Regions from separate parts of the Streptomyces sp. NPDC028711 genome, predicted to be linked through region 1. Evidence: riboswitches for the same ligand, from Rfam matches in the RefSeq annotation. Region 1 holds a riboswitch; each other region holds the start of a gene.
The links. Region 1 has a riboswitch for cobalamin ahead of ACZ4VK_RS12965 (ABC transporter substrate-binding protein). Riboswitches for the same ligand answer to the same signal wherever they lie in the genome.

Region 1 (3,889 bases):
GCGGGGCGGCGGCACGGTCAGGTCGCGGGGCGGGGTGGGGGCCTCACCGGGCGGGGGCACGGTCACGACGCCGGGCGGGGGTTCGGCCTCACCGGGCGGCGGCACGGTCACGGCGCCGGGCGGGGGTTCGGCCTCACCGGACGGCGGCACGGTCACGGCGCCGGGCGGGTTCGGCGTCACTTCGTGAGACCGTACGTGCGGAGGGCCGCCGCCACCTTCTCGACGCCCTCGACGGTACGGATCGTGGGGTTCATGGCCTGCCCGCTGAGCAGCACGTACCGCTTCTTCCGTACCGCCGTCATGTTCCGGGTGACCGGGTCGGACTCCAGGAACTCGATCTTCTTCGCGGCGCTCTCGGCGGACTGCGAGCGGCGGGTCAGATCGCCGATGACGAGGACGTCGGGGTCGCGGTCGGCGACCGTCTCCCAGTTGATCTGCGGCCACTCCGCGCGCGTGTCGTCGAAGACGTTCTTCGCGCCGAGCGCGCGGGTGACGATGCCGGGCGCGCCGCAACACCCCGCCATGTAGGGCGATTCGGCGTTGGCGAACCAGTAGAGGACCGTGACGTCCCCGAAGTCGCCCCCGGCGGTGGCCTTCGTCACCCGGGACGAGAGCTCCGCGACCAGCTTCTCGCCGCGCTCCGGGACCGCGAACACCCGGGCCAGGTCGCGGATCTCGCCGTACACGGTCTCCATGGTCAGGGGCCGGGTGCGGATGCCGTCGCCGTCGCCGCTGTTGTCCTTGCCGACGCAGTCGGTGGGCGAGAGGTAGGTGGGGACGCCGAGCTCCTCGAACCGCTCGCGGGGAGCCACCCCGCCCTTGCCGAGGGTGTACGCGAAGGACGCGGCGGCGAAGTCGGGTTCGGCGTCGAGCACCTTCTCGAAGGAGGGGTAGCGGTCGGCGAGGCGCGGGACCTTCGCGTTCTGCTTCTCAAGGCCCTTGAGCACGGGGTCGGTCCAGGTGGCGGTGCCCACCATGCGGTCGGCCAGACCGAGGGAGAGCATGATCTCCGCCGTCCCCTGGTCGAGGGCGACGGCCCGCCGCGGCGGCCCCTCGACGGTGACCCGCCGGCCGCAGTTGTCGTCGATCGTCACCGGGTACCCCTGCCGCGGGCCGCCGGACGTGTTCTTCGAGGGCTGTACGGCGGATCCGCCGCCGCAACCGGTCACGGTCAGGAGCAGGGCGCCGGCCAGCAGGAGGGCGGCGGAGCGGGCGGGATGTGCGAAGGGCACGGGAATTTTCCTCTGCGGCCACGGCTCATACGCGGAGCCTGTCGTACGGAGCTCCCCGGCCGACAGCGTGCCTCCGGGGCCGCCAGCAGGTCTTCGGACTCGGGGTCATCCGGACGGAGCGCCTTCCCGGGCCGTCGTGCCGCCCAGTGGCCGATGCTCCGCCCGTCGCCCTCACCGCTGCGCGTCAGTTCCGGTCTCGCACCGGATTCCCTGACCCGTGCGCGTACCCCGTTCGGGTGCGTGCAAAGGTACGACTGGCCTCGGCACAGTACCACCGGCCCGCTCCCCCGCCCGGGGGCGCCACCGGTGGCACGTGTCCGCGCCGTTGGGACGTCAGACGCGCAGTTCCCTCGCCTCGAAGCGGCCGTCACCGAGGACGAGGACGAAGGAGACCTGCTGTCCCTCGGAGAGCGAGTGCTGCTCGCCCTCGATGTCCGCGGCGCTGAAGTAGACCTGTTCCTCGGAGCCCACGGGAAGGACGAATCCGTACCCGCCGGCGCGGTTGAAGGACTGGACGAACCCGTTGCTTCTGCCTTCCACGGCGGCCTCCTCGTCGTCATGGGCGACACGGCCGAGGGGAGAGGGCGCCCGTCCCGGCCGCATCCGCGTCTCAGGGGACTTGTACCCCGTCGGCGCGCTCTTCGCCCGTTGACCATGGCCCGGGCGGACGCTCTTCGGCCCTGGTGTGCGCGCCCCTCCCCCGAGTCTCGTACAATCTTCAACAGAGGCCCGGTGCCGGAGATCCCCCGTGTCCGACACCGGGCCTCACCCTGCCCTCACTCCATCCGTGGTGACTCCACTCCCACGGGCGCCCGAAAGATCCCGTGAGGCGCTGTTTCGTCCGGACGCCATCGGGCAGCAGCACCTCGTGCCACCGGCGGCCACCGGGGCGCGTGCGAGCGACGTCAGGGAGAGGACCATGAGCCACCACGACAGGCACGGCAGCGACCAGGACGCTCACCCCGAGCCTCCGCGGACCACACCGTCCGGCGCGGAGGGCGAGAGCGGTGACGCGGAGGCACGGCGCGAGGCGGAGGAGGCCGTGCTGGGCGGGCCGGAACCCGACGAGGACGACGCGCACGGCAGCACCGCCAAGCGACAGACCCCCGGGCTCGGCCGCGAGGAGCAGCGGAGACCGCACCCGTGAGCCCCACGAGCCCCCTACGTCCTGCCAGTCCCGTGGACGACATGCGTATCTCTCCCGTTCCGGGGAAGTCGCAGGGACGAGACAGAGCTCAGGAGGTGTCGCATGTCCGCCGGTAAGAAGGCGAAGAACGCCGCGCAGACCGCCAAGGGCAAGGCCAAGGAGACCGCCGGCAAGGCTGTGGGCAACGAGAGCCTGGAGATGCAGGGCAAGGCCGAGCAGGTCAAGGGCGATGCGAAGCAGGCGGGTGAGAAGGCCAAGGACGCGTTCAAGCACTGAGGAACGCGAACGGCCGGCGGACCGGGCACCCGGTCCGCCGGCCGTTCGCGTTCCCCGCCCGTGGAGACACCCGAACCACTCTTCCCGTTGCCGCCTGCCCGGCGAACCCCGAAGTCACCCGAAAAGCTCGTACAATACCAATCAGTCGGTTTGATGTCGGCCTGGTGCTACTGGAGCCATCGGTGACGAAACAAGAGCGGGCCGCACGGACCCGCGACGCGCTGATCAGGTCGGCGGCCAGGGAGTTCGACCAGCACGGCTACACCCTCGCCACGCTGACCGCGATCAGCGCGGGAGCCGGCGTGAGCCCCGGCGCGCTCCACTTCCACTTCGAGAACAAGGCGGCCGTCGCCGCCGCCGTCGAGGCCGACGCGTCCACCGCGCTGCGCCGGACCGCCAGGATCGTGTACGGCCGGCGGTCGAACGCCCTGCAGAACCTGGCCGACACCACGCACGCCCTCGCCCGGCTGCTCCGCGAGGACATCGTCGTGCGGGCGGGTTTCCGGCTCAGCTGCTCCCACGGCTGCCGTACGGACCTGAACCTGCGCCAGGAATGGCAGAGCTGTGTGCAGCAACGGCTCGCGGAGGCGGCCGACGAGGGTCTGCTCGCCGCCGGCGCCGGCCGTCAGCAGGACCTGGCCCGCACGATCGTGGCCGCGACCGTCGGTCTTGAGGCCCTCGGCGCGGACAACAGCGCCTGGCTGTCGCCGGCGACCGTCACCGGTCTGTGGCGCACGCTGCTGCCGCTCCTGGCGAGCCCCGAGACGCTCGCCGGCCTGGAACCCGCGGGCAGCCCCTCCGTCACCGGCCGCCGGGTGCCCGCACCGGTCGGCTGAGGCGCGGTCGGCCGAGCGAACCACGCGCCCTCGTGGTGGACGAACCCCGGAGACGCCTCAGAGCGCGCTCCCGCCCGTGACGTCCACGTACTGGCCGGTGATCCAGCGCGCGTCGTCGGAGACGAGGAAGCCCACCACGTCCGCGACGTCGGCCGGTGTCCCGATCCGGCCGAAGACCGAGAGGGCCGCGAGGGCGGCGCTCGCCTCGGGGGTGGCCCTGCGCCGGGCGTTCATGTCGGTCGCGATGTAACCGGGGGCCACCGCGTTGACCGTGATCCCCCGGGGTCCCAGTTCCTTGGCGAGGGCGAGGGTCATCGTGTCGACGGCGCCCTTGGTCATCGCGTACGTGACCGAGTCGGGGAACGCGTGCTTCGTCGCCGCCGAGGAGATGTTGACGA
Region 2 (3,889 bases), on a different contig from region 1:
GTGGCGGAGCCGGGCGTGCCGTACGGCGATCCCGGCGACGCGGGCGGCACGCTCGGCATCGGCCACGTACGCGGGCAGGCCGTCCTCGTCGATCTCCTTGAAGGAGAACGGGACGGTGATGAGCCGGCCGTCGAACTCGGGGACGGCGACCTGGCTCGCGGCGTCCAGCGGGGAGAGGCCCTCGTCGTTCTCCTCCCAGGCGGACCGCGAGCCGGTCAGGCACAGGGCCTGCAGGATCGGCACGTCGAGCGCGGCGAGCGCCCCCGCGTCCCAGGCCTCCTCGTCGCCGCCGGCCTGCGCCTCGGCGGGCTTGGTGCCGCCGGCGGCGAGGACGGTGGTGATGATCGCGTCCGCGCCACGAAGGGTGTCGAGCAGCTCCGGCTCGGGGGCGCGCAGGGATGCCACGTACAGCGGGAGCGCCCGCGCGCCGGCGTCCTCGATCGCGTCGCAGAGCGTGCCGACGAAGGCGGTGTTCCCGCTCATGTGGTGGGCGCGGTAGTAGAGCACGGCGACGGTCGGGCCGCTGTCGTTCTTCACGGTCCGGTCCAGGGGCCCCCAGGTGGGGGCGGCGGCCGGGGCCTCGAAGCCGTGGCCGGTGAGCAGGACGGTGTCGGAGAGGAAGCGGGCCAGCTGCTCCAGGTTCGCGGGGCCGCCGTGCGCGAGGTAGGCGTGCGCCTCGGTGGCGACGCCGATGGGCACGGTGGACGTCTCCATCAGCTGGGCGTCGGGTGCCTGTTCGCCGCTGAGGACGACGACCGGCTTTCCGGCCGCGCGGACCGCGTCCAAGCCGTCCTCCCAGGAGCGGAGGCCGCCGAGGAGCCGTACGACGACGAGGTCGGCGCCGTCCAGGAGGCCGGGGAGCTCGGCGAGGGGGAGTCGGGCGGGGTTGGCGAAGCGGTACTCCACCGGGCCGCCGGCCGCGCGGGCGCTGAGCAGGTCGGTGTCGGAGTGCGACAGCAGCAGAAGCATGGCGAGCGCAGGCCTTCCTCGGGGTTGTCCGCGCCCCGGGTGGTCGTATGGACGGCAGGAGTTCCTGACTCACTCGTTCCGTTTCCAGAACGGGTTCACAGTGGCGGGACCGCGCCGGATTCTCACCGGGCTTCCTCCCCGGGGTCCTGGGACCCCATGCCGATCTGCATCCTAGATCGTGGCGCCCAGGGGCGGGGCGGGCCGTCGAGTCGGCCTGATCACACCCGGTGGGCGGCCGGTGGCCCGTGGGTATGCTCGCCGCCATGCCGCCCACCCCGTCCACGACGCCCGAACCGGGCGAAGCCCGCATACGGGACCGAGGCGACGCCTGCCCCGGGGCGCTGCGTCTGCACCCCGCGGAGGACGGCCGTCTCGCCCGACTCCGCCTGCCCGCAGGCCGTCTGACGCCTCCTCAGGTCGAGGCGCTCGCGGTCGCGGCGGAGACCCTCGGCGACGGGCGGATCAGCATCACCTCGCGCGGAAACGCGGAGCTGCGGGGCCTCGCGGACGGCTGCGGCGCGGAGCTCGCGGCGCTCCTCGCGGAGGCGGGCCTGCTGCCCTCCGCCACCCATGAACGCGTCCGCAACATCGTCGCCTCGCCCACCGCGGGCCTCGACGGACTCGGATGCGCGGACGTGCAGTTGTGGGCGCGCGACCTTGACTCCGCCCTCTGCGCCGAGCCCCGGGCGGCCGCGCTTTCCGGCCGTTTCCTCTTCGTCCTCGACGACGGGCGCGGGGACGTGGCCACGCTCGGCGGGGATGTGAAGTTGATCGCAGGGGCGGACGGGACCGCCGTGCTGTGGCCCGGTGACCGGCAGGTCTTCCGGCTCGCCGCGGCCGACGCCGTACGGGCCGCCCTCGTCGCCGCCCTCGCGTTCCTCGACGCCGCCGACGCGGCAGGGAGCGGGGCCTGGCGGCCCCGGGAACTGCCCGCCGCCCATGTGCCGGACTGGGCCGGGGCCCTGGCGCGTGCGGGGATCGCGGCCGAGCCCGTACCCGTACCGCCGCCGCCCGCGTCCACGCCGCCCGCGCCCGGGGTCCTGCCCGGCGGCGCCCTGCACGTCCTCGCGCCCCTCGGCCGGCTGACCGCGGCTCAGCTGCGGGCCCTGCTGCCCGCCGACGAGGTCCGGCTCACGCCGTGGCGGGGAGCGGTCGTCGTGGGAGCCTCGGCCGGCCGGCTCGGCGACCTGGCGGCGCACGGCCTGATCACCCGCCCCGACGCCCCCCTGGCCGGGGTCTCCGCCTGCACCGGACGGCCCGGCTGCGCCAAGTCCCTCGCCGACGTCCGGGCGGACGCGCTCACCGTGCCCGCCGGGCCGCTGCCCGTGCACCTCTCCGGGTGCGAGCGGCGCTGCGGTCACCCGTACGGCGCCTGGGTCGACGTCCTCGCCACCGCCACCGCCACCGGCGACGACACCTATCTGGTGGACGGCGTCCCCACCCCCCGTACCTCCCTGTCCGAAGCCGTCGCGGCGGCCCGCGCCCCGTCGATTCCCACGCCCCATACGAGATGAGCGAGAGCGACACCATGTTCGACTACGAGAAGGACGGGACGGAGATCTACCGTCAGTCCTTTGCCACGATCCGCGCCGAGGCGGATCTCGCGGGCCTGCCCGCCGACGTCGCCCAGGTGGCGGTCCGGATGATCCACGCCTGCGGCATGACCGACCTCGTGCGGGACCTCGCGTACTCCCCCGGGGTCGTCGCGAGCGCCCGCGCCGCCCTGCGCGCCGGTGCGCCGGTCCTCTGCGACGCGCAGATGGTCGCCAGCGGCGTGACCCGCAAGCGGCTGCCCGCCGACAACGAGGTGCTCTGCGGGCTCTCCGACCCGTCCGTGCCCGGTCTCGCCGCCGAACTCGGCACGACCCGCTCCGCCGCCGCCCTCGAACTGTGGCGGGACCGCCTCGAAGGCTCCGTCGTCGCCATCGGCAACGCGCCCACCGCCCTCTTCCACCTCCTGGAGATGGTCGCGAAGGGCGCCGGGAAGCCCGCCGCCGTCCTCGGCATACCGGTCGGCTTCATCGGCGCCGCCGAGTCCAAGGACGCCCTCGCCGCCCAGGACCTCGGCCTCGAATACCTCGTCGTACGGGGCCGTCGCGGCGGCAGCGCGATGACGGCCGCCGCGATCAACGCGATCGCTCACGAAGCGGAGATCCAGGCATGAGCGGCACGAACACCGTGAAGGGCAGGCTGTACGGGGTCGGCCTCGGCCCCGGCGACCCCGAGCTGATGACGCTGGCGGCCGTGAGGGCCATCGCCGCCGCCGACGTGATCGCGTACCACTCGGCCCGCCACGGCCGCTCCATCGCCCGCTCGATCGCCGCCGAGCACCTCCGCGAGGACCACATCGAGGAGCGGCTGATGTACCCGCTCACGGTGGAGACCACGGACCACCCCGGCGGCTACCGGGGCGCCCTCGACGACTTCTACGAGGAGGCCTCGGCCCGCCTCGCCGCCCACCTCGACGCGGGCCGCACGGTCGCCGTCCTCGCCGAGGGCGACCCGCTGTTCTACGGCTCGTACCAGCACATGCACAAGCGGCTCGCGCACCGCTACGACACCACCGTCATCCCCGGTGTCACCTCGGTCAGCGCCGCCGCCGCCCGGCTCGGCGAGCCGCTGTGCGAGGCGGAGGAGGTCCTCACGATCATCCCCGGCACCCTGCCGGAGGACGAGCTGACGGCCAGGCTCGCGGGCACCGACTCGGCGGTCGTGATGAAGCTCGGCCGCACGTTCCCCACCGTGAAGCGGGCCCTGGAGCGGGCCGGCCGGCTCGACGACGCCCGGTACGTGGAGCGGGCGTTCATGGCGGGCGAGCGGACGGAGAGGCTGACGGAGGTCGACCCGTCGTCGGTCCCGTACTTCTCGGTGGCCGTGCTCCCCTCCCGTATCGACCGGGAGACACCCGTACGGGACAGGG
Region 3 (3,889 bases), on a different contig from region 1:
AGCTCCTCCGCCTGTGGGACGCGCCCGTACAGACGCCCGCGCTGCGCTGGGGCCGGTGAGACGAGGGATGGGAGAGGGGACCGGCATGACGGAGACCTTCGGCGCGGACTTCCTGGTCCGCTGGCTGACCGCGGTGGCCGAGGCCGTCGACCGTGAGGCGGACCGGCTCACCGAGCTCGACTCGGCCATCGGCGACGCCGACCACGGCACGAACCTGAGGCGGGGGTTCGCCGCCGTCACGGAGACACTCGCCAAGGAGCCGCCCGCTGCGCCCGGTGCCGTGCTCACCACCGCCGGACGGCAGCTGATCTCCACCGTCGGCGGCGCGTCGGGACCGCTGTACGGCACGCTGCTGCGCCGTACCGGCAAGACCCTCGGCGACGCCGAGCGGATCACCAGGGAGCAGCTGGCCGAGGCCCTCGGTTCCGGTGTGTCCGCCGTGTCCCAGTTGGGCGGTGCGCAGGTGGGCGACAAGACGATGCTGGACGCGCTCGTTCCTGCCGTGGAGGGCCTGCGAGCCTCGTTCGCGGCGGGCCGTACCGCCGCCGAGGAGGGCGCCCTCGCGACCGTACCCCTGCGGGCGCGCAAGGGCAGGGCCAGCTATCTGGGCGAGCGGTCGGTGGGGCACCAGGATCCGGGGGCCACCTCCTCGGCACTGCTGTTCGCCGCGCTCGACGACACCGCGCGTACGGAGGGGGCGTCATGAGCCCCGTGGCCGAGGGCGCGGCGGCCCCCGGCGGTTCCGCGCCCGTCGGCATCGTGCTCGTCTCGCACAGCGCCGCCGTCGCGACCGCCGTGGCCGAGCTGGCCCGGGGGCTCTCCGGCGGCGGCGACCTGGCGCCGATCGCCCCCGCCGGCGGGACCCCGGACGGTGGCCTGGGGACGAGTTCCGAGCTGATCAGCCAGGCGGCGAAGGCCGTGGACCGGGGCGCCGGAGTGGCGATCCTGGTCGACCTGGGGAGCGCCGTGCTCACCGTGAAGGCGCTGCTCGCCGAGGGCGACGAGCTGCCCGAGGGCGCGCGGCTCGTGGACGCGCCGTTCGTCGAGGGCGCGGTCGCCGCGCTTGTCACGGCGAGCGCCGGCGGGGATCTCGACGCGGTGGCGGCTGCGGCTGCGGAGGCGTACGGCTATCGCAAGGAGTGACTGGGCGGGGGGCGTACGCCTGTCGGGCGGAGTGACCGTCGCGAGGGTGTGCGCCCGCCGGGGAAATGACCGCACGGGGTGTGCGGTCCGCCGCCAGGAACGACTGCGCGAAGTGTGCGGCCTGGCGACAGGAATCACCTGGTCAGGGCGTGTCCGCGTCCTCGGAGATGAGCTCCCCAGGGGGCATGTCCCCGATGCCCGGAATGACCGCGTGAGGCGTGTGCCCTGCCCCGTGGAATGACTGCGTGGAGTGAGCGAGAAGCCGCACCGCGTGGCGACCGTGTTGTGATGTACCTGGTCAACGCACTAGTGTCACAGCGCCTTGGTGTACGGGAAACCGGTGCAGTACCGGTGCGGCCCTCGCCACTGTGATCGGGAGGTCCGGCTCCACCCTCGGGGGGAACACCCTCGGGGAAGCCACTGGACCGCGACGGGAGACCGTCGTGGTGTGGGAAGGCGGAGTCCGGACGTATGACCGTCAGCCAGGAGACCGGCCAGGGTGCGTTGTCCATCCACGAGGTGCTGGAGAGGGTCTCCCAACCATGCATATAGCCGAGGGGTATCTGCCCCCTGTGCACGCGGCCGCCTGGGGCGTCGCGTCCGCGCCGTTCGTCGTCCACGGGGTCCGCGCGCTGACCCGTGAAGTACGGTCGAACCCCGAGTCCACCCTTCTGCTCGGCGCCTCCGGCGCCTTCACCTTCGTCCTCTCGGCGCTCAAACTGCCGTCGGTGACGGGTAGTTGCTCGCATCCGACCGGTACCGGTCTCGGTGCGATCCTGTTCCGGCCGCCGATCATGGCGGTCCTCGGGACGATCACACTCCTCTTCCAGGCCCTGCTGCTCGCCCATGGCGGGCTGACCACGCTCGGCGCGAACGTCTTCTCGATGGCGATCGTCGGCCCCTGGGCGGGATACGGGACGTACCTGCTCCTTCGCCGGTCCGGTGCGCCCCTGATGGTCGCCGTCTTCTCGGGGGCGTTCGTCGCCGACCTGTCCACGTACTGCGTCACCAGCGTGCAGCTGGCGCTCGCCTTCCCCGACCCGGGGAGCGGTGTGGTCGGCGCGCTCGCCAAGTTCGGCGGGATCTTCGCGGTGACGCAGATCCCGCTGGCCGTGAGCGAGGGCCTGCTCACCGTGCTCGTGATGCGGCTGCTCACGCAGTCCAGCAAGGGCGAACTCACCCGGCTCGGCGTCCTCGGCGGACGCACGGCGGCGCGACGCGAGAAGGAGGCGAGCGCGCGATGAGCCGGAACACGAAGATCAACGCGCTGCTGCTGTTCGTCGTCGCGGCGCTCGCCGTACTGCCGTTGGCACTGGGGCTCGGGGACCACAAGGAGGAGCCGTTCACGGGGGCTGACGCGGAGGCGGAGACCGCGATCACGGAGCTCCGGCCGGATTACGAGCCGTGGTTCAGCCCCCTGTACGAGCCGCCGTCCGGGGAGATCGAGTCCGCGCTGTTCTCCCTTCAGGCGGCGCTGGGCGCGGGCGTCCTCGCGTACTACTTCGGTCTGCGGCGGGGCCGCAGGCAGGGGGCGGCAAGGGCCGAGGCGGCCCGGGGCGTCGGGGAGGGTGAGGTCGCGGTCGGAGCCGTGGGGGACGGTCAGGGCATCACCGACACGGTGGGCGCGGCCCCGAGTACGGCCGATGGTCATGGCACCGACCCGGGCATCGACGCCGGCCGGAACATCGACCCGGGCATCGGCGCCGGTCCCGCCACCGGGCGTGGCGCCAAGGGCCGGGGCGGGGACCGCTCCGGGGGCGGCGCCGGCCTCGACGGACGGGACGCGTAGCCGCCGATGCTGCCGATCGACGCGGCGGCGCACAGCAGTCGCTGGCGCCGCCGCCATCCCGCCGAGAAGGCGCTGCTCGGCTTCGGTCTGACCCTGTGCGCGGTCTCCCTGCCGCCCTGGCCCGGCGCGCCGCTCGTGGCCGCGGCCACGCTCGGTGTGCTGCTCGGTCCGGCCGGTGTGCCGGGCCGGGCGCTGTGGCGGGCCTTCCGCATCCCCCTCGGGTTCTGTGTCACGGGCGCGATTCCGCTGCTCTTCGAAGTGGGCGGCGACCGGGGTCTGGTCGCGTTCGCCCCGGAGGGGCCGGTCCAGGCGGTCGAACTGCTCCTGCGGACGGCGTCCGCCTCGCTCGGCGTGCTCCTGTTCGCGTTCACCACACCGGTCTCCGACGTCCTGCCCCGGCTGGTCCGGGCGGGGGTGCCGGCGCCCGTGGTCGATGTCGCGCTCGTGATGTACCGGATCATCTTCCTGCTGCTCGACGCGCTGTCCAAGATCCGGCAGGCGCAGGCGGCACGGCTCGGGCACACCACCCGGGCCGCGACCTGGCGTTCGCTCGCCGGTCTCGGCGCGACCACCTTTGTACGGGCCTTCGACCGGGCGCAGCGCCTGCAGTCGGGGCTCGCCGGGCGGGGATACGACGGGACGCTGCGGGTTCTCGTGCCCGCGTGCGCGCTCTCCCGCCGGTTCCTCGCCACGACGGGCGTGCTCCTCGCCGGGCTCGTCGCCCTCACCCTCGTACTGGAAAGGTTCCTGCCGTGACGTCAACGACGCCTCCGCCCTCCGCGACCCCCGTCGTGGAGCTGGTGAACGCGGGCTTCGCCTACGAGGACGGGCCCGCGGTCCTGTCGGGCGTGGACTTCTCGGTGGCGGAGGGGCGCGCGGTCGCGCTGCTCGGCCGCAACGGCAGCGGGAAGACGACGCTGCTGCGGCTGCTGAGCGGCGGCCTTCGGTGCGGGAGCG

Region 2: another riboswitch for cobalamin. It lies ahead of cobN (cobaltochelatase subunit CobN); the one in region 1 lies ahead of ACZ4VK_RS12965 (ABC transporter substrate-binding protein).
Region 3: another riboswitch for cobalamin. It lies ahead of ACZ4VK_RS08755 (energy-coupling factor ABC transporter permease); the one in region 1 lies ahead of ACZ4VK_RS12965 (ABC transporter substrate-binding protein).

What each region holds. Positions count from the first base shown of each region.
Region 1 covers NZ_JBVHUJ010000003.1:422,610-426,498, forward strand. The annotation lists gene ACZ4VK_RS12960 (FecCD family ABC transporter permease) at 1-60, opposite strand, end outside; gene ACZ4VK_RS12965 (ABC transporter substrate-binding protein) at 177-1,232, opposite strand; cobalamin riboswitch at 1,320-1,444, opposite strand; gene ACZ4VK_RS12970 (cold-shock protein) at 1,566-1,772, opposite strand; gene ACZ4VK_RS12975 (hypothetical protein) at 2,152-2,379, shown strand; gene ACZ4VK_RS12980 (CsbD family protein) at 2,482-2,655, shown strand; gene ACZ4VK_RS12985 (ScbR family autoregulator-binding transcription factor) at 2,838-3,491, shown strand; gene ACZ4VK_RS12990 (glucose 1-dehydrogenase) at 3,549-3,889, opposite strand, start outside.
Region 2 covers NZ_JBVHUJ010000007.1:2,740-6,628, forward strand. The annotation lists gene cobN (cobaltochelatase subunit CobN) at 1-969, opposite strand, end outside; cobalamin riboswitch at 1,009-1,145, opposite strand; gene ACZ4VK_RS21905 (cobalamin biosynthesis protein CobG) at 1,221-2,483, shown strand; gene ACZ4VK_RS21910 (precorrin-8X methylmutase) at 2,480-3,133, shown strand; gene ACZ4VK_RS21915 (precorrin-2 C(20)-methyltransferase) at 3,130-3,889, shown strand, end outside.
Region 3 covers NZ_JBVHUJ010000002.1:649,984-653,872, reverse strand. The annotation lists gene dhaK (dihydroxyacetone kinase subunit DhaK) at 1-59, shown strand, start outside; gene dhaL (dihydroxyacetone kinase subunit DhaL) at 86-706, shown strand; gene ACZ4VK_RS08760 (PTS-dependent dihydroxyacetone kinase phosphotransferase subunit DhaM) at 703-1,143, shown strand; cobalamin riboswitch at 1,423-1,656, shown strand; gene ACZ4VK_RS08755 (energy-coupling factor ABC transporter permease) at 1,686-2,387, shown strand; gene ACZ4VK_RS08750 (energy-coupling factor ABC transporter substrate-binding protein) at 2,384-2,932, shown strand; gene cbiQ (cobalt ECF transporter T component CbiQ) at 2,939-3,688, shown strand; gene ACZ4VK_RS08740 (ATP-binding cassette domain-containing protein) at 3,685-3,889, shown strand, end outside.